DNA from 3 places in the Burkholderia ubonensis genome. Region 3 is predicted to be linked to each of the others. Evidence: riboswitches for the same ligand, from Rfam matches in the RefSeq annotation. Region 3 holds a riboswitch; each other region holds the start of a gene.

Region 1 (5,917 bases), 850 kb from region 3:
TCGAGCAGCAGCGCGTGCGTCGCGAAGCGCCGCGCGAGATTCAGATCGTGGCACGAAAACAGCACGGTGCGCTGATCGGCTTCGAGCCACGCGGCCAGCGCGGTCAGGCAGTCGATCTGGTGATGCAGGTCGAGATGCGCGAGCGGCTCGTCGAGCAGCAGCAGCGGCGCGCCCTGGCACAGCGTCGCGGCCAGCGCGACGCGCTGCCGCTCGCCGCCGGACAGCGACAGCACGTCGCGCCCGGCGAGCGCTGCCAGGCCGAAGGTCGCCAGCGCATCGCGCGCGGCCGCGCGATCGCCGTCGCGCTCCCAGCCCCAGCCGCCGAGATACGGGAAGCGGCTCAGCAGCACCGTGTCGAACACGGTCGCGCTGAACGCGTCGTGCAGTTGCTGCGGCATCAGCGCGCGCCGCTGCGCGAGCTGCGCGGCCGGCCACGCGGCAAGCGGCCGGCCGTCGGCTTCGACGTGGCCGCCCGATGGCGCAGAAAGGCCCGCGAGCGTCGCGAGCAGCGTCGTCTTGCCGGCGCCGTTCGGCCCCGCGACGCACCAGATCTCGCCGGGCCGGAACGTCTGCGTGAAACCGCCCAGCAGCGTGCGCGCGCCGGCCTCGAGCGTGAGCGCGAGCGCCGTGCAATCCGCGTCGGCAGCGTGCGTCATCGCGGCGGCCTCCTCAGCAACATCCACAGGAACACCGGCACGCCGATCAGCGCGGTCATCACGCCGACCGGCAGTTGCGCGGGCGCGATCACGGTGCGCGCGAGCAGGTCGGCCGCCATCACGCCGCCGCCGCCCGCGAGCATCACGGCGGGCAGCAGCATGCGCTGGTCGTTGCCGAACGCGAGGCGCAGCGCGTGCGGGACGACGAGCCCGACGAAGCCGATCGTGCCGGCGGTCGTCACCGCGGCCGCGGCGGCCAGCGACGCGACGAGATAGATCCGCACGCGCAGCCGCGCGACCGGCACGCCGAGCGCGAGCGCGGTCGCGTCGCCGCGCAGCAGCACGTTCAGTTGCGGCGCGGCCGGCAGCGCGACGCCCGCGGCGAGCGCGAGCGCGGCCCATGCGAACCACGGCGTCGCGACGCCGTTCAGGTCGCCCGTCAGCCAGAAGATGATGCCGCGCAGCCGCGCATCGGGCGCGAGCGACAGCAGCAGCGTGACGAGCGCGCCCCACCCTGCCGCGATCACGACGCCGGTGAGCAGCAGCCGCGGCGATGCGTCGCGCGCGTCGCCGCGCCACAGCTCGCGGCGCGCGAGGCCGAGCACGAGCAGCATCGACACGAGCGCGCCGGCGAACGCCGACGCATCGACGAGCCACCACGCGCCGCCCGCGATCATCGCGACCAGCGCGAAACCGGCCGCGCCGCCCGACACGCCGAGCACGTACGGCTCGGCGAGCGGATTGCGCAGCAGCACCTGCAGCAGCGCGCCCGCGAGCGCGAGCAGCGCGCCGCACGCGAAGCCGGCGAGCGCGCGCGGCACGCGCAGCGTGCGGACGATGTCGCCGAACAGCGCCGTGCCGCCCGACGTGTCGCCGCCGTGCGGCACGAGCGACGCGAGCGCCTGCAGCGGCGAGATCGGCACGCTGCCGATCGTCAGTGACGCGACGAACAGCAGCGCCACCACGCCGGCGAGCGTGGTCCAGATCGCGACGGCACGCGCGGCATTCATGCGCCGCATCCGACGAAGGTCGAGCAGCGGCGCACGCGCGTGGCGCTGCGGTGAGACGAACGCATGACGGAGATTGCGTTGCGCCGAGGCGAACGCCGAACGGACGTCGCGCTGCGACGTGTCGAACCGATGTGCAGGTTGCCGGCCCCCGTACGGCGAGTTGCTGCGCCGCACTTCGGCGACGCCGGCCCGTGACGGTCGAGATCCATCGAACGGCCGGTCCGCGCGCACGGCGTCGCGCGCACGCTCGCGCCTCGCGCGCTTGCCGGTCGTGCGGCATCGCGCTCGCGTGCGAGGCCGCCGCACTCGCCGAACTCGCCGAGCCCGGCGCAGCCGCACTGGCCGCACGCAACGTGACGGCGGCACACGGCACGCGGCGGCATGCGCAGCGTCGTGCGAATGATTGGGGTCAGCATCGAAGAAAGTCCTGTGAACCGCAGCGCGCCCCGCTTCCCCGCAGGCCGCGCGTTACGAAGCCCGCGCACGGGCTCCCCGCCTCGGCCGGTATCCGGGCTGGCGGCGTTCCGGCTCGCCTTCCCGCGCGAGACATGCGCAGTGGCCTGCGCCCGCGTGCGAACCGCACACGCCGAGCGCACCCGAGCCGGCCTGCATCGTCCGATGCGGCCGCTTACCGTTGCGGGGGCAGCGCAGGTTGGCGGCTCCTGGCGGAGCCCGCGCCCTGCTTCCCGTTTAACCGCGCGTCGCACGCGCGAGCACCGAGGCGGCGCCAAGTTTAGGAGCGGGCCGCGAGAGCGTCAAGAAAGCGGGCCGCGCGTTGCGCAACCGGCATATTCGCGGCAAGAAGCGGGGGTGTTACGACTGGAAACGTTACATATGTCGGAATGTGCGTTATTCCGCGCTAAAATGCTGGGTCTTTAGAGGACGCAGCAGATGCTCAACGAACTCGAAACCTTATCTCAAAATATTGGCCGGCTGATTGCGCTGAACCAGCGCTATCACTCGGAACGGCTCGCGCTCGAGGAGCAGGTCGCGCAACTGCGCGCGGAAGCGGACACGGTGCGCAGCGAGCTCACGCAGCTGCGCGAGGAACGCAACGCGCTCGCGGAGGAACGCGACACGCTGTCGGCGAAGATCGACGACGCGCAGGTCAAGCTGAACGCGATTCTCGAGAAGCTGCCGCGCACGAAGAGCGCGGCGGAAGCCGACAACCAGCTCGACCTGCTGGATGCGCAGTCGCGCACCGATAGCGACGACGCAGCCAGCCACGGAGAACATGCATGAGCACCAAGCAGATCGAAGTCTCGATTCTCGGCCAGGCCTACCGGCTCGCCTGTTCGGCCGAGACCGAAGCGGCGCTGCTGGAAGCCGTCGCGCGCGTCGACGCGGAAATGACGAAGATCCGCTCGAACAGCTCGGTGCGCGGCACGGACCGCATCGCCGTGATGGCGGCGCTGTCGCTCGCGTCGGAACTGCTGCGGCTGCAGCAGAGCGTGCGTCACGGTGAAGCATTTCCCGCGGAAGAAATCCGGCGTACAATGCGCCAAATGAATGAACAGCTCGGTGCGGTGCTCGCACAGCACGAGACGCAGTAACCCGGATCGATGCGTCGATTTCCCTTGATCTCCACGGTCAACGGTGGTCAAATTGGACACATAGATTCACAGTTTAGTCAGCTTCCCTGCCTGGTTCGCCAAGGTCATATATTCCTTGAACCAATGCCATGTGCACGGTTGCGGAAATTTGTAGCACGGGCGCGCGCGTCACTCTGTCTGATGTACCCGAAGTGCTGCTAACTGCGACCAATTCTGAACCCCAGGTTCAGGATGCCGGCCTAGCGGCTAAGGCGGGGGCCTATTCAACGGCATCGGGTACCTATCCCGATGCCGTTTCCTTTTGTAGCAGCCTCTTTCTGCGTCGATCACGATCCATGCAATTCTGGCTGATGAAGTCCGAACCGGACGAAGCGAGCATCGACGATCTCGCGAATGCGCCGCAGCGCACGCTGCCGTGGACCGGCGTGCGCAACTATCAGGCGCGCAATTTCATGCGCGACACGATGCAGATCGGCGACGGCGTGCTGTTCTATCACTCGAGCTGCCCCGAGCCCGGCATCGCGGGCCTCGCCGAAGTGTCGTCGACACCCTACCCCGATCCCACGCAGTTCGATCCGAAGAGCCCCTATTACGATCCGAAGTCGACGCAGGAAACGCCGCGCTGGCTGCTCGTCGACGTGCGCTTCGTGAAGAAGGCGGCGCTCGTGCCGCTCGCCGCACTGCGCGAATACGACGAGCTCGCCGACATGCGCGTGCTCGCGAAAGGCAACCGGCTGTCGATCACGCCCGTCACGCGCGCCGAATGGCGCTTCATCACCGAACGGCTGATGAAGTGAACGCAAAGGGCAAACATTAAATTTGGTCAACGCACGACCGCCCGTCCGGAACTCGCGGCGCGGTCGCGCAGCCTAAGCAACCGCTGCCGGCCAGTCGGGCCGGCCGTCGTTTTTTCGTCGCGCGGCCCGCCCGCGTCGCGCACGCGTGATCCGCGTGCGCGCCCTCGCACAAGGAGTCCAACAATGACCAAGAAATCCGCACTCGCGCTGTCGCTCGCTCTCGCCGCCGCCGTTCCCGTCGCGCTGACGCTCGCGTCGCCCGCGGCGCACGCGCAGGCCGTCAACCCGCATTTTCCGGAGCCGTCGGGCGTACTGTCGCTGTCGTCGCAGGCGAGCGCCGAGGTGCCGCAGGACATCATCCACATCACGCTGTTCTACGAGCAGCAGGCGAAGGACCCGGGCAGCCTGACGTCCGCGCTGAACCAGCGCGCCGACGCCGCGCTCGCGCAGGCGAAGAGCGTGTCGGGCGTCACTGCGCGCACGGGCGCGTTCTCCGTCTATCCGAGCACTGACCGCGACGGCAGGATCTCCGCATGGCGCGGCCGCACCGAGGTCGTGCTCGAATCGCGCGATTTCGCCGCGGCGTCGAAGCTCGCGGGCCAGTTGTCGAACCTGATGCAGGTCGCGAACGTCGAGTTCTCGCTGTCGCCGGAAGCGCAGCGCGCGGCCGAGCAGAAGCTCACGACCGAAGCGATCAAGTCGTTCCGCGTGCGCGCGGACGAGGCCGCGAAGGCGTTCGGCTACAACAACTATTCGATTCGCGACGTGAACGTCGGCAGCGGCCGCAACGTGCAGCCGTATCCGCGCATGATGGCGATGGCCGCACCCGCGATGGACAGCGCGAAGATGAGCGCGCCGATCGCGGTCGAAGGCGGCAAGGCGACCGTGTCGGTCACGGTCAACGGCTCGGTGCAGATGAAGTAACGCACGACGCTCGAGCACGCCAGATGCGAAAACGCCGGCCCAGTGGCCGGCGTTTTTCGTTGGTGCGTCAGTTGCGCGATCGCATCACGCAGCCGAGGCCGCCGCACGGCGGCGATATGCCCAGACCATCAGCGCGACGCCCGCGAGGATCATCGGCAGCGACAGCCACTGCCCCATCGACAGGCCGAGCGCAAGCAGCCCGAGGAAGTCGTCCGGTTCGCGCGCGAACTCGACCGTGAAGCGCGCGAGACCGTAGCCGATCAGGAACAGCGCGGACACCGCGCCCATCGGCCGCGGCTTGCGCGAGAAGAAGAACAGCGCGAAGAACAGCACGACGCCTTCGAGCGCGATTTCATAGAGCTGCGAAGGATGGCGCGGCAGCATCTGGTATTGCATGAACACGTCGGCCAGATGCCACTTCGCGACGAGCGCCGGATGCGCGGGCAGCCAGGCCGCATCGTCGCGCATCGCACCCGGGAACAGCATCGCCCACGGCGCATTCGGATCGGTCACGCGGCCCCACAGCTCGCCGTTGATGAAGTTGCCGAGCCGGCCCGCCGCCAGCCCCGTCGGCACCATCGGCGCGACGAAGTCGGTGACCTGCAGCCAGTGGCGCTTGCGCTGCCATGCGAACAGCATCATCGCGAGCGTCACGCCGAGAAAGCCGCCGTGAAACGACATCCCGCCTTCCCATACCTTGAAGACGTCGAGCGGATGCGCGAAGTAGTAGCCCGCCTTGTAGAACAGCACGTAGCCGAGCCGGCCGCCGAGCACCGTGCCGAGCACGCCGTAGAACATCATGTCGTCGATGTCCTTCACGGTCCAGCCCTGCGCGGCCACATGCGGCAGCTTCAGGCGCAGCCGGCCGACGACGATCGCCGCGATGAACGCGACGAGATACATGAGCCCGTACCAGCGCACGGCCAGCGGCCCGAGATGGATCGCAACGGGGTCGAAATTCGGGTGAATGATCATGG
Region 2 (5,917 bases), on a different replicon from region 3:
CGTCGGACACCTGGTTTTCGATCTGGATGCAGCATGCACCCGCTTCGATGAACTGCTTGGCCAGCAGGTACGTGGCTTCCGCGTTGCCGAAACCCGCGTCGATGTCGGCGATGATCGGCACGACGTGGGTGACGTGGTTGTCGATCTTTTCCTGGATGGCGGCCTTCGCGGCAGGGCCAACGGCTGCGTCCAGCTCGCGGAACAGGCCGCCCAGTTCACGGGCGTCGGCCTGGCGCAGGAACGTGTACAGCTCGCGGATCAGCGCGCTGACGGAGGTCTTTTCGTGCATCGACTGGTCCGGCAGCGGGCCGAACTCGGAGCGCAGCGCGGCCACCATCCAGCCGGACAGGTAAAGGTAGCGGCGCTCGGTGCTGTTGAAGTGCTTCTTGATGGAGATCATCTTCTGCTGGCCGATGAAGCCGTGCCAGCAACCCAGCGACTGGGTGTACTTCGACGGGTCGGCATCGTAGGCGGCCATGTCGGCGCGCATGATCTTGGCGGTGTACCTGGCGATGTCCAGACCCGTCTTGAACTTGTTCTGGGCACGCATGCGAGCGGCGTACTCGGGATTGATCGCATCCCACGCGCTGCCGTGGGTCTCTTTCAAGCCAGCAACTGCCTTGATGTCGTCTTGATACTGGGCCATGTCTATCTCCTGGAAACGAAGCGCATTTGAGTAAAGGGTTCAGCGTGCCCGCTTCGTCTGTCGAAGCGAACTGCATGGACTTAATAGTACCGCTGCACGGCGCGCTTTCGGCCAACTCTTATATAAGACATAAGATATAAATTTCTGTTAATTTTCAATGAGATAGGTCCGAGTTTTTGCGATGCAAAACACTTTTTCAAGGCACGGAAAGACAGGCGGCACGAAAGCGCCCACGCCATTTCGCAACATGAAATGGCCTTTCGGTACACGGTGCGCGCGCCTTGCCTGCCGTGCGCCCAACGCCCTTTTCTGTCTGCGGCGCGACAAAACGTCTATACTTGGATGATTCATCTATTTCGACCGCGCTACGCGCGCACTCTTACGGCCTGCCACGACATGACCGAATACCCCGTCTTCAACGGGCTGTGCGAGCTGCTGACCAGCAACGGTGCGCGGTTCCGCGTGCTCGAGCACCCCGCAGAGGGCAAATCCGACGTGATCGCCGCGATTCGCGGCACGCGTCCCGAACAGGGCGCGAAGGCGATGCTCTGCACGTTCAAGGATGGCGGCGATGCGACCGCGCTGGCAGTGATCCCCGGTCATCTGAAGATCGACTTCCGCAAGGTCGCCGACGCGCTCGGCCGTCGCAAGGCGACGCTGGCGCCGCCGGAGCGCGCGGCCGCCGTCACCGGCTGCGTGATGGGCGCCGTGCCGCCGTTCGTGTTTGACGCGAGCGTGACGCTCGTCGTCGATCCGGCGCTGGTCGAACGCAACGACGCGATCGCGTTCAACGCCGGACGCCTCGACCGCTCGATCGTGCTCGACGCGTCCGATTACGTGCGGATCGCCCGACCGCTGCTCGCCGACATCACGCGTCCCGAGACCACCGACGCACCTGCGCTCGAAGCCGCGCGATGAACCGTTCCCGCCCGACGCCGCAGCTGGAACAGGCATCGCTGATCGAACAGGTGCTGCGCATCGCCGAAGGGCTCGGCGCGATGTTCGCGCCGTTCACCGAGGTCGTCGTGCACGACCTGCGCTCGCCGAAGCATGCGATTCTCGCCATCCACAACAACCTGTCCGGGCGCGAGGTTGGTGACCCCGCGACGGAACTCGGCCTCGCCCGCATCGCGGACGACAGCTACCCGCAAGTGCTCGCGAACTATGCGAATCGGTTCAGCGACGGGCGCCAGGCCAAGAGCACGTCGATCGGCATCAAGGATTCGAGCGGCCATTACGTGGCCGCGCTGTGCCTGAACGCGGACGTCACGCTGTTCCGCGGCTTCCAGGGGATGCTGAACCAGTTCTGCAGCGTCGAAGGCGCGCCGGTCGCCGACACGCTCGATCCGGCCGGCGCCGACGCGATCCGGCAGCGCATCGATGCGTTCGCGACGCGTCTCGCGTCCACGCCGCGCGAACTGAAGACCGACCAGCGGCGCGAGCTGATGCAGATGCTGAAGGCAGACGGCTTTCTCGAGGTGCGCCGCGCGATGGAAATCGTCGCGCAACACCTGGGCGTCTCGCGCGCGACCGTGTACAACGATGCAAAATGACGGGCACGCCCGCCCCGATGATCGCCCTATCGACGAGAGCCACCGATGACCAATCCGACCCTTCCCACCTACGACGACGTCGCGGCCGCCGCCGCGCGCCTGCAGGGCCACGCGCACCGCACGCCCGTGATGACGTCGAGCACGCTCGACGACGCGCTCGGCGCGCAAGTGTTCTTCAAGTGCGAGAATTTTCAGCGCATGGGCGCCTTCAAGTTTCGGGGCGCCTTCAACGCGCTGTCGCGCTTCGACGCCACGCAGCGCCGCAACGGCGTCGTCACCTTCTCGTCGGGTAACCACGCGCAGGCGATCGCGCTGTCGGCGCGCATGCTCGGCATCCCGGCAACGATCGTGATGCCGCAGGACGCGCCGGCCGCGAAGATGGCCGCCACGCGCGGCTACGGCGGCAACGTCGTGACCTACGACCGCTATACGGAAGACCGCGAGCAGATCGGCCGCGAGCTGGCGGAGAAGCACGGGCTCACGCTGATTCCGCCTTACGACCACCCGGACGTGCTCGCCGGACAAGGGACTGCCGCGAAGGAGCTGTTCGACGAAGTGGGCGCGCTCGATGCGCTGTTCGTCCCGATGGGCGGCGGCGGGCTGCTCTCCGGCACCGCGCTCGCGACGCGTGCGCTGTCGCCGCAAGCGAAGCTGTACGGCGTCGAGCCCGAAGCCGGCAACGACGGCCAGCAATCGTTCCGCAGCGGCGCGATCGTGCACATCGACACGCCGCGCACGATCGCCGACGGCGCGCAGACGCAGCATCTGGGCAACCTGACGTTCCAGATCCTGCGGCGCGACGTCGACGACATCCTGACAGCGACCGACGCCGAACTGGTCGACAGCATGCGGTTCTTCGCAACCCGGATGAAGCTCATCGTCGAGCCGACCGGCTGCCTGTCGCTCGCGGCCGCACGCAAGATGAAGGACGAACTCGCGGGCAAGCGCGTCGGTATCATCATCAGCGGCGGCAATATCGACCTCGCGAACTTCGCCGCACTGGTTTCCAGTCCCGCCGCATGAAATCGCCGGGGGCGCGCGCCGGCGGCTGCGGCGCGCGCTCCCGGCGCAACACCCCACCGCCTCGTTCGAACGACGAGGACGCGCGCGTTCCAGCCTCATATCGCCCCGCCACGGCCAGCCGCTTTCGTCAGATGTGAAATACGCTCCGTTGCGCCCGCGACACGCCATCCGCGAGCATTCGACGCGCGGTGACGTTTTTTCGCACCCCTGCGCGATTCGACGATTGACGTGCCGGCGTGCTCGCCCTTACGCTTGCGCACCGATGGTTCCCGGAGACGGGATCAAAAGGGAACGCAGCAGAGGCCGAGCCTCCAATCTGCGGCTGCCCCCGCAACTGTAAGCGGCGAATCCGCGCCACCACGCGCCACTGGGAAACCGGGAAGGCCGGCGCGGATGACGACCCGCAAGCCAGGAGACCTGCCATCGACCCGAGGTCCAGCAGCCGCACCGGGCGGGGTGTCCCGATGCGCCGGCACCGCCGTTGGCGGTCGCCCCGTTGCATGGACGGCCCCGACCTCTGAACGCTTCGCATGTTCATTCTTACCGCCCTCGCTTCCGCGCCGGAAGCATCGCGCCGCTGCACCGCCTGCGTGCGCGGCGCCGGCTCGCGCGCACGCCGCATCTGCAACACGACCACGCTCGCCGCATCATGAATCTTCGCCACCTTCTCGCCACGTCCGCCGCATCGGCGCTGCTCTGCCCGCTCGCGCACGCGGCCGGCGACACGGCGCCTGCCGAAGCGTCGCCGCCCGCGGCCGGCACGGAGCTGCCGACCATCGCCGTGACCGACACGCGGCGCCTGCCCGAGTCGTTCGACCAGCGCTATGCGACGACGCAGGTGCTCACGCGCGCCGACCTCGAGCGGCTGTCGCCCAGCGAGCCGAGCATCACGCAGGCGCTCGCGACGCTGCCCGGTGTGACGGTGTCGTCCAACGGCGGCCCCGGCTCGTCCGCGTCGGTCAGCATCCGCGGCTCGTCGGCGAGCCAGGTCGCGGTGTTCATCGACGGCATCCCGATCGGCTCGCCGACCACCGGCATCGCGCCGTGGGCTGACCTGCCGACCGAAGCGTTCGAGCGCGTCGAGGTGATCTCCGGGCCGGCCGCCGCGTCGTTCGGCGCGAACGCGATGGGCGGCGTCGTGCAGCTGTTCACGCGCCGCGCCGCGGGTCAGCCGAACCAGACGAGCGTGTCGTTCGGCGGCGGCTCGAACAAGACCTTCGATACGCAGCTGCGCACGTCCGGCACCGTGCCGTCCACCGGCCCGCTCGCCGCGCTCGGCGGCCTCACCTACTCGCTCGGCCTGCACGACTACAACACCGCCGGCATCGACGCCACGCAGCCAGTGCTGCCGTACCACGAGGCCGGACGCAATCCGTATCACGCGCAGGATCTCGATGCGCGTCTCGGCTATGCACGCGGCAACTGGTCGGTCTCGACGTTCGCGCTGTATCACCGCTCCGACCTGTCCTACGACAACGCAGGCTTCGCGAATCGCCAACTCGACCATCAGCTGACGACCGGCGTCGCGTTCCATCTCGACATCACGCGCGACACGCAGTTCGCGCAGTCGTTCGGTTATGCGAGCGACCGGCAGTTCCTGTATGCGAACGATCCGACCATCCCGACCGACCAGATCGATTCGCAGCGCATCAGCGTGTCGACGTCGCTCACGCATCAGGAGCACGGCTTCCGGCTGTTCGGGCTGCCGCTGTCGGGCGAGACGAAGCTGGCCTACGACTTCACGCGCGAGCAGGCGTTCCTGCCTGCCGACCTGCCGGACGGCATACCGACGCGCAACGACTCGGCGTTTTCGCTGCATCAGTCGGCGACGCTCGGCAGCGTGACGATGTTCGTCGCGGGCCGGCACGAGATCATCATGGGCAAGGCGGTGAACACGGGTAACGTCGCGCTGTCGTGGGCGATCACGCCGGTGTATGCGGCGCGCGTCTCGTACGGCAATGCGTTCCGCCTGCCGTCGTTCAACGACCTGTACTACCCCGGTTACGGCAATCCGAACCTGAACCCCGAACGCAGCGATTCGGTCGAGGCGGCGCTCGATGCGAATACGGCATACGGCACGTTCAGCGCTGCGATTTACGACACGCGCGTCAACAACCTGATCGCGTACAACCCGGCGACGTTCTCGCCGATGAACATCGGCCGCGCGCATATCCGCGGCATCGACCTGTCGTACAAGGGGACGATCGGCCGGTCGACGCCGGTCAGCATCGCGGTGGGCATCCTGAATCCGCAGGACGTGACCAACGAAAGCTGGCTGAGCCGCCGGCCGCGCCAGACCTTCAGCGCGAGCGTCGACCACACGTGGGACGAATTGCGCCTGCATGCGTTGAGTACCGGCGCCACGCTTAGCTACGGCGGCACGACGTTCGACGACCCGGCCAACACGACCTATCTGCCGTCGTACCTGAGCGTGAACCTGCGCGCGTCGTACAAGGTCAACGCGCATCTGACGGTGTCGGCCACGTTGTCGAACCTGTTCGACCGCCAGTACATGACCGCCTACGGCTACAACACGTTGGGCCGCACTGCGTTCGGCAAGATCAGCTATACGTTCTGATCGCGCCGGGTACGGCACTGGCCCGCGCGGGCGGTGCCGCATCGAGTCCTCGTGCATACGCGGTCGCGCCGCGATGCGCGTCACGCCCCTGCGACGCCACGCACGCCTGCGATCAGC
Region 3 (5,917 bases):
GCGCAGGTTCGGCCGGTGCGGCCAGTGCGGCCTGCACCGCGGGATCGGCGGCCAGCGCCGCGACGCGGCCGACCACGACGATCGCAGGCGAGCCGATGCCGGCCGCGCCGATGCGCTCGACGAGGGTCGCCAGCGTCGCCAGCACGTGCCGCTGCTCGGGCCGCGTCGCCGATTCGATCGCCGCGCACGGCGTGTCGTCCGGCAGGCCGCCCGCGCGCAGCGCGGCGGCGATCGCCGCGAGGCGGCGGATGCCCATGTAGATCACGAGCGTCATGCGGGTCGCGGCGAGCGCGCGCCAGTTGGGCTCGTCATCGCCCGCGCCGTGCCCGGTGACGAAGATCACGCCCTGCGCGTCGCCGCGATGCGTGACCGGGATGCCGAGGGCGGCCGGCGCGGCGATGCCGGCGGTGATGCCGTGCACGACCTCGACCGGAAAGCCCGCCGCGCCGAGCGCGATCAGCTCTTCGCCGCCGCGGCCGAACACGAACGGGTCGCCGCCTTTCAGGCGCGCGACGCTGCGGCCCGCGCGCAGGTGCGCGAGCATCGCGGCGACGATCGCGTCCTGCGGCGTCGACGCGTGGCCGCCGCGCTTGCCGACGTGCTCGATGCGCGCATCGGCGCGCGCATGCCGCAGCACCTCGGGGTTCACGAGATCGTCGACGAGCAGCACGTCGGCCGCGCCGATCGCGCGCACGGCCTTGAGCGTCAGCAGGTCGGCGTCGCCGGGGCCCGCGCCGATCAGCCAGGCGCGGCTCATCGGGGGCGGCACGGCACGCACCGCGGCATGGCAGGGGAAACGAAACGGCGAGCGGCACGGGGGCCGGCAGACAGGCAGTGCATGGGCGGATCGGGCGAAGCGCGTGGGCGCGGGCAGACGGCGCTCCGGTCCGTCCCCCGCGGACCGGGCGTTCGGCGAGCGCATCGCTCGCCCCTTGCGTCGGCCGGTATCCGGGCTGGCCGCTTGCCAGGCCGCGGCCTTCCCACCCGAAGCAGGCGGGCAGTGGCATCGTGGGCGGCATGGGCGCGCGCGCTGAAAGCGCGTCGCGCGGGCGGCGTACCGTTGCGGGGACAGCACAGGCCGGGCGGATGTCCGCCTCCTGTTTCCCGTTTAACTGCACCTGCCGGAAGGCGGGCGCGGGCACCGAACGCGGCGCATACGATAGCACAGCGCCCGGCCCGCGCGAACCGGCCATGCCTGCCCCCGCGGCCGCGCGCGGCGGGCCGCCGTGTGCGGTCGCGGCGCCCGGCGGCGGCCCCGCGATGGCCGGTTTTGCCTTGACGCTGCCGGCACCGCCCCCTACACTCGCACGCGTTTCGGTGCTCGCGCGCGCCCGCCGGCGTGCGCAGTTAAACGGGAAGCAGGGAGCCTGGCTGCACCGCAGTCGCGCCAACCTGTGCTGCCCCCGCAACGGTAAGCGAACGCACTGCGCCCGCCGCGATGCAGCGCCGCTTCGCCGCATGCCTCCCGCGCATGCGGACGACCGCCACTGGACGCGTGATGCGTCCGGGAAGGCGAAGCGGCGTGTTCGTCAGCCCGGATACCGGCCGAGACGAGGGGTTCAGCGCCGCGGGGATGCGGCGCATCGTCCACGGCCGCAGCACGCCCGACGCCCGAGCGTTTTCCACTTCCGTCATCGATCGGAGCGTCGCACGCGTGCGCGCGGCCGGGCGCGGCGAGCGGCGGGCCGCGCGGGCAGGGCAGGCGGCAGCCGTGTTGGCATTCATCATGTCGACCGTTCGCCAGGGAGCACCATGCTCGACTCGCTTTTCCGCCTGTTCAACGACAGCCCGTCCGGGCTGCGCGGCAAGATCATCGTCATCTATTCACTGCTGGCCGCCTTCAACGTCGGCGCGTGGATCTGGGCGTTCATCGCGTTCCACGGCCAGCCGGTGCTGCTCGGCACCGCGCTGCTCGCGTACGTGTTCGGCCTGCGCCACGCGGTCGACGCCGACCACATCGCGGCCATCGACAACGTCACCCGCAAGCTGATGCAGGAAGGCCGCAGCCCGCTCGGCGCCGGCCTGTTCTTCTCGCTCGGCCATTCGACGGTCGTGATCGTGATGTCCGTCGTGGTCGCGCTCACAGCCGCGTCGCTCGCGCGCTTCGAGAGCATGAAGGCGTGGGGCGGCGTCGTCAGCACGTGCGTGTCGGCCTTCTTCCTGCTGCTGCTCGCGACCGCGAACCTGCTGATCCTGATCTCCGTGTACCGCACCTTCCGCGCGGCGCGCCGAGGCGAAGCGATCGTCGACGCGGATCTCGACATGCTGCTGAACCAGCGCGGCGTGCTCGCGCGCCTGTTCCGGCCGCTGTTCCGCCTCGTGTCGCGCAGCTGGCACCTGTATCCTGTCGGCTTTCTGTTCGGCTTCGGCTTCGACACCGCGACCGAGATCGCGCTGTTCGGCATCTCCGCGACGCAGGTGCAGGGCGGCCTGTCGTTCTGGTCGGTGATGGCGCTGCCGGCGCTGTTCACCGCGGGCATGACGCTCGTCGACACGACCGACGGCATCCTGATGATGGGCGCGTACCGCTGGGCGTACGTGCGGCCGATCCGCAAGATCTACTACAACATGACGATCACGTTCGTGTCGGTGCTGGTCGCCGCGCTGATCGGCGGCATCGAGGTGCTCGCGCTGCTCGCCGACAAGCTGTCGCTGCAGGGCCCCGTGTGGGCCTTCGCGTCGATGGTGGCGTCGCACTTCGGCATGCTCGGCTACTTCGTGATCGGCCTGTTCATCGCGTGCTGGGTCGTGTCGGCCGCGATCTACCGCCTGAAGCGCTACGACGAGATCGACGTGACGATCTCCGCCTGACTCCCTTTCTTCGATACAGGATCTTTCATGACCATGCGCAAGCTGCCCGTCACCATCGTCACGGGCTTTCTCGGCAGCGGCAAGACGACGCTGATGCGCCACATGCTGCAACACGCACAAGGCCGCCGCATCGCGGTGATCGTCAACGAATTCGGCGAGCTCGGCATCGACGGCGAAATCCTCAAGGGCTGCGGCATCGGCTGCGAGGACGCGCAGGGCGACGCGTCCGGCCAGCTCTACGAGCTCGCGAACGGCTGCCTTTGCTGCACCGTGCAGGAGGAGTTCTATCCGGTGATGGAGGCGCTCGTCGAACGCCGCGCCGACATCGATCACGTGCTGATCGAGACGTCCGGCCTCGCGCTGCCGAAGCCGCTCGTGCAGGCATTCAACTGGCCGACGATCCGCAACAGCTTCACGGTCGACGCGGTCGTGACCGTCGTCGACGGCCCGGCCGCCGCGAGCGGCCAGTTCGCCGAGAATCCGCAGGCGGTCGACGCGCAGCGCCGCGCCGATCCGAACCTCGACCACGAATCGCCGCTGCACGAGCTGTTCGCCGACCAGCTGTCGGCGGCCGATCTCGTGATCGTCAACAAGGCCGACCTCGTCGACGATACGCAGCTCGCGCAGGTCGAGGCGGCGATCCGCGAGGAAATCCCGCCGCAGGTGAAGATCGTGCGCGCGACGCGCGGCGAGCTCGATCTGGCGATGCTGCTCGGGCTCGAATCGGCGTCCGAGGAAACCATTCACCTGCGTCACGACCACCACGGCTCGGCCGACGACGAGGATCACGATCACCATCACGACGACTTCGACTCGGTCGTCGTCAGCGGCGACGCCGGCTCGCGCGACGCGACGATCGCGGCGCTCCAGCGCGTCGTCGAGACGCACACGATCTATCGCGCGAAGGGCTTCGCCGCGCTGCCGGACGCGCCGATGCGGCTCGTGATCCAGGGCGTCGGCCGCCGCTTCGACAGCTATTTCGACCGCCGCTGGCAGGACGGCGAAGCGCGCGCGAGCCGCTTCGTGCTGATCGGCGAGGATCTCGACGCGGCCGCGCTGCAGCGCGCGTTCGACGCGGCGCTCGCGGCCGAGCTGCAACAGGCGTAACCGGCGATGCATCTGCTGCGCACCACGCCGGGCGGCTTCGTCGACGATACGCAGGGCGTCGTCCGGATCGACCAGCAGCCCGCCGAGATCGTGATCCTGAGCTCGGCGGACACGACGCTGTCGCTGCTCGCGAGCGTCGTGCCGCGTCTGCCGGCGGGCTTCCCGAGCGTGCGGCTCGCGAACGTGACGTTCCTGCGCCAGCCGGCGTCGGTCGATTTCTACGTCGACGACGTGCTGCAGCATGCGAAGACGGTCGTGATCGACCATCTCGGCGGCGAGGCGTACTGGCCGTACGGGATCGAACAGGCGATGTCGCTCGCGTCGCGTCGCGGGCAGCGGCTCGCGATGTTCTCGGGCGACCTGCAGGAAGATCCGAACCTGATCGCGAAGAGCACGGTCGCGCCCGGATTGTGCCGCCTGTGGTGGCGCTACCTGCGCGAGGGCGGCGCGCACAACGCCGAGGCGCTCTTGCGCAGCATCGCGTTTCACACGCTCGGCTTCGGCGACGAACCGGCGCCGCCGCGCCCGCTGCCGGCCGCCGCGCTGTATCACCCGGCGCGCGACCCGGCGAGCATCGACGACTGGCTGCCGCGCTGGACGCCCGGCGCGAGCGTCGTCGCGATCCTGTTCTACAAGGCGCACTGGCAGGCCGCGAACACCGCGGTGTTCGACGCGCTCGCCGACGCGCTGATCCGCGAAGGGCTGAATCCGCTGCCGATCGCGGTGACGTCGCTGAAGGACGCGGTGAGCCGCGAGGTGATCGCGCGGCTTTGCGACGCGCACGACGTCGCGCTGGTGCTGAACACGACCGCGTTCGCGGCCGGCGCGATCGACGGCCCCGAGCCCGACATCCTCGCGGGCGATGCGCCGGTGCTGCAGGTGATCCTGTCCGGCGGCAACCGCGACGCATGGGTCGCGGACAACCAGGGCCTGCATGCGCGCGACATCGCGATGCACGTCGCGCTGCCCGAGGTCGACGGGCGCATCGTCACGCGCGCGGTGAGCTTCAAGGGGCTCGCGTACCGCTGCGCGCATACCGAGGTCGACGTGGTGCGCTACCAGCCCGACGCGGAGCGCATCGGCTTCGTCGCGGCGCTCGCGCGCGGCTGGTGCCGGCTGCGCACGCTCGACGATGCGGACAAGCGCGTCGCGCTGATCCTCGCGAACTATCCGCAAAGCGAAGGCCGGATCGGCAACGGCGTCGGGCTCGACACGCCCGCGTCGGCGCTCGGCGTGCTCGCGATGCTGCGCGACGCGGGCTACCGGGTCGCGGACCTGCCGGCCGACGGCGACGCGCTGATCGCGCGGCTCACCGAAGGCGTGACCAACGACCCGGCGATGCACGCGCTGCGGCCCGCGTTCCAGAGCTTCGCGCTCGCCGATTACCGTACGCATTTCGCGCAACTGCCGGCGGCCGTGCGCGATGCGATGAACGAACGCTGGGGGCCGCCCGAAGCGGACCCGACGCTGCGCCAGGGGCGCTTCACGATCGCGGGCTGGCGCGCGGGCAACGTGTTCGTCGGCATCCAGCCGTCGCGCTCGCGCGGCGAGAACGACTACGCGAGCTATCACGATGCGGACCTCGTGCCGCCGCATGCATATCTCGCGTTCTACTTCTGGCTGCGTCACGCGTTCCGCGTCGACGCGGTGATTCACCTCGGCAAGCACGGCAACCTCGAATGGCTGCCGGGCAAGAGCGTCGCGCTGTCCGATGCATGCTGGCCGGACCTCACGCTCGGGCCGCTGCCGCACCTGTATCCGTTCATCGTCAACGATCCGGGCGAGGGCAGCCAGGCGAAACGGCGCGCGCAGGCGGTGATCGTCGATCACCTGATGCCGCCGCTCACGCGTGCCGAGAACTACGGCCCGCTGCAGGACCTCGAGCGGCAGGTCGACGAATACTACGAAGCGCTGATGGTCGATGCGCGGCGCGCGAAGCTGCTGCGCAAGAGCATCCTCGCGACGATCGCCGAACACCGGCTGCACGACGAGCTGAGCG

What was found. Region 3 has a riboswitch for cobalamin ahead of WJ35_RS03705 (HoxN/HupN/NixA family nickel/cobalt transporter). Riboswitches for the same ligand answer to the same signal wherever they lie in the genome.
Region 1: linked by a shared signal. The riboswitch ahead of WJ35_RS14745 (iron ABC transporter permease) and the one ahead of WJ35_RS03705 (HoxN/HupN/NixA family nickel/cobalt transporter) in region 3 are both predicted to bind cobalamin.
Region 2: linked by a shared signal. The riboswitch ahead of WJ35_RS24975 (TonB-dependent receptor domain-containing protein) and the one ahead of WJ35_RS03705 (HoxN/HupN/NixA family nickel/cobalt transporter) in region 3 are both predicted to bind cobalamin.

The regions. Positions count from the first base shown of each region.
Region 1 is NZ_CP013420.1:3,226,155-3,232,071, reverse strand. Features, by position in the region: gene WJ35_RS14750 (ABC transporter ATP-binding protein) at 1-656, opposite strand, end outside; gene WJ35_RS14745 (iron ABC transporter permease) at 653-1,675, opposite strand; cobalamin riboswitch at 2,148-2,402, opposite strand; gene WJ35_RS14740 (ATPase) at 2,558-2,908, shown strand; gene WJ35_RS14735 (cell division protein ZapA) at 2,905-3,219, shown strand; RNA gene ssrS (6S RNA) at 3,300-3,481, shown strand; gene WJ35_RS14725 (EVE domain-containing protein) at 3,555-4,016, shown strand; gene WJ35_RS14720 (SIMPL domain-containing protein) at 4,200-4,940, shown strand; gene lgt (prolipoprotein diacylglyceryl transferase) at 5,025-5,915, opposite strand.
Region 2 is NZ_CP013422.1:1,171,346-1,177,262, forward strand. Features, by position in the region: gene WJ35_RS24955 (isocitrate lyase) at 1-646, opposite strand, end outside; gene WJ35_RS24960 (YbaK/prolyl-tRNA synthetase associated domain-containing protein) at 1,043-1,564, shown strand; gene WJ35_RS24965 (helix-turn-helix transcriptional regulator) at 1,561-2,199, shown strand; gene WJ35_RS24970 (threo-3-hydroxy-L-aspartate ammonia-lyase) at 2,245-3,222, shown strand; cobalamin riboswitch at 3,469-3,662, shown strand; gene WJ35_RS24975 (TonB-dependent receptor domain-containing protein) at 3,872-5,800, shown strand; gene WJ35_RS24980 (LysE family translocator) at 5,881-5,917, opposite strand, start outside.
Region 3 is NZ_CP013420.1:806,347-812,263, reverse strand. Features, by position in the region: gene cobA (uroporphyrinogen-III C-methyltransferase) at 1-757, opposite strand, end outside; cobalamin riboswitch at 943-1,112, opposite strand; cobalamin riboswitch at 1,299-1,565, shown strand; gene WJ35_RS03705 (HoxN/HupN/NixA family nickel/cobalt transporter) at 1,753-2,811, shown strand; gene cobW (cobalamin biosynthesis protein CobW) at 2,839-3,918, shown strand; partial or broken gene cobN (cobaltochelatase subunit CobN) at 3,925-5,917, shown strand, end outside.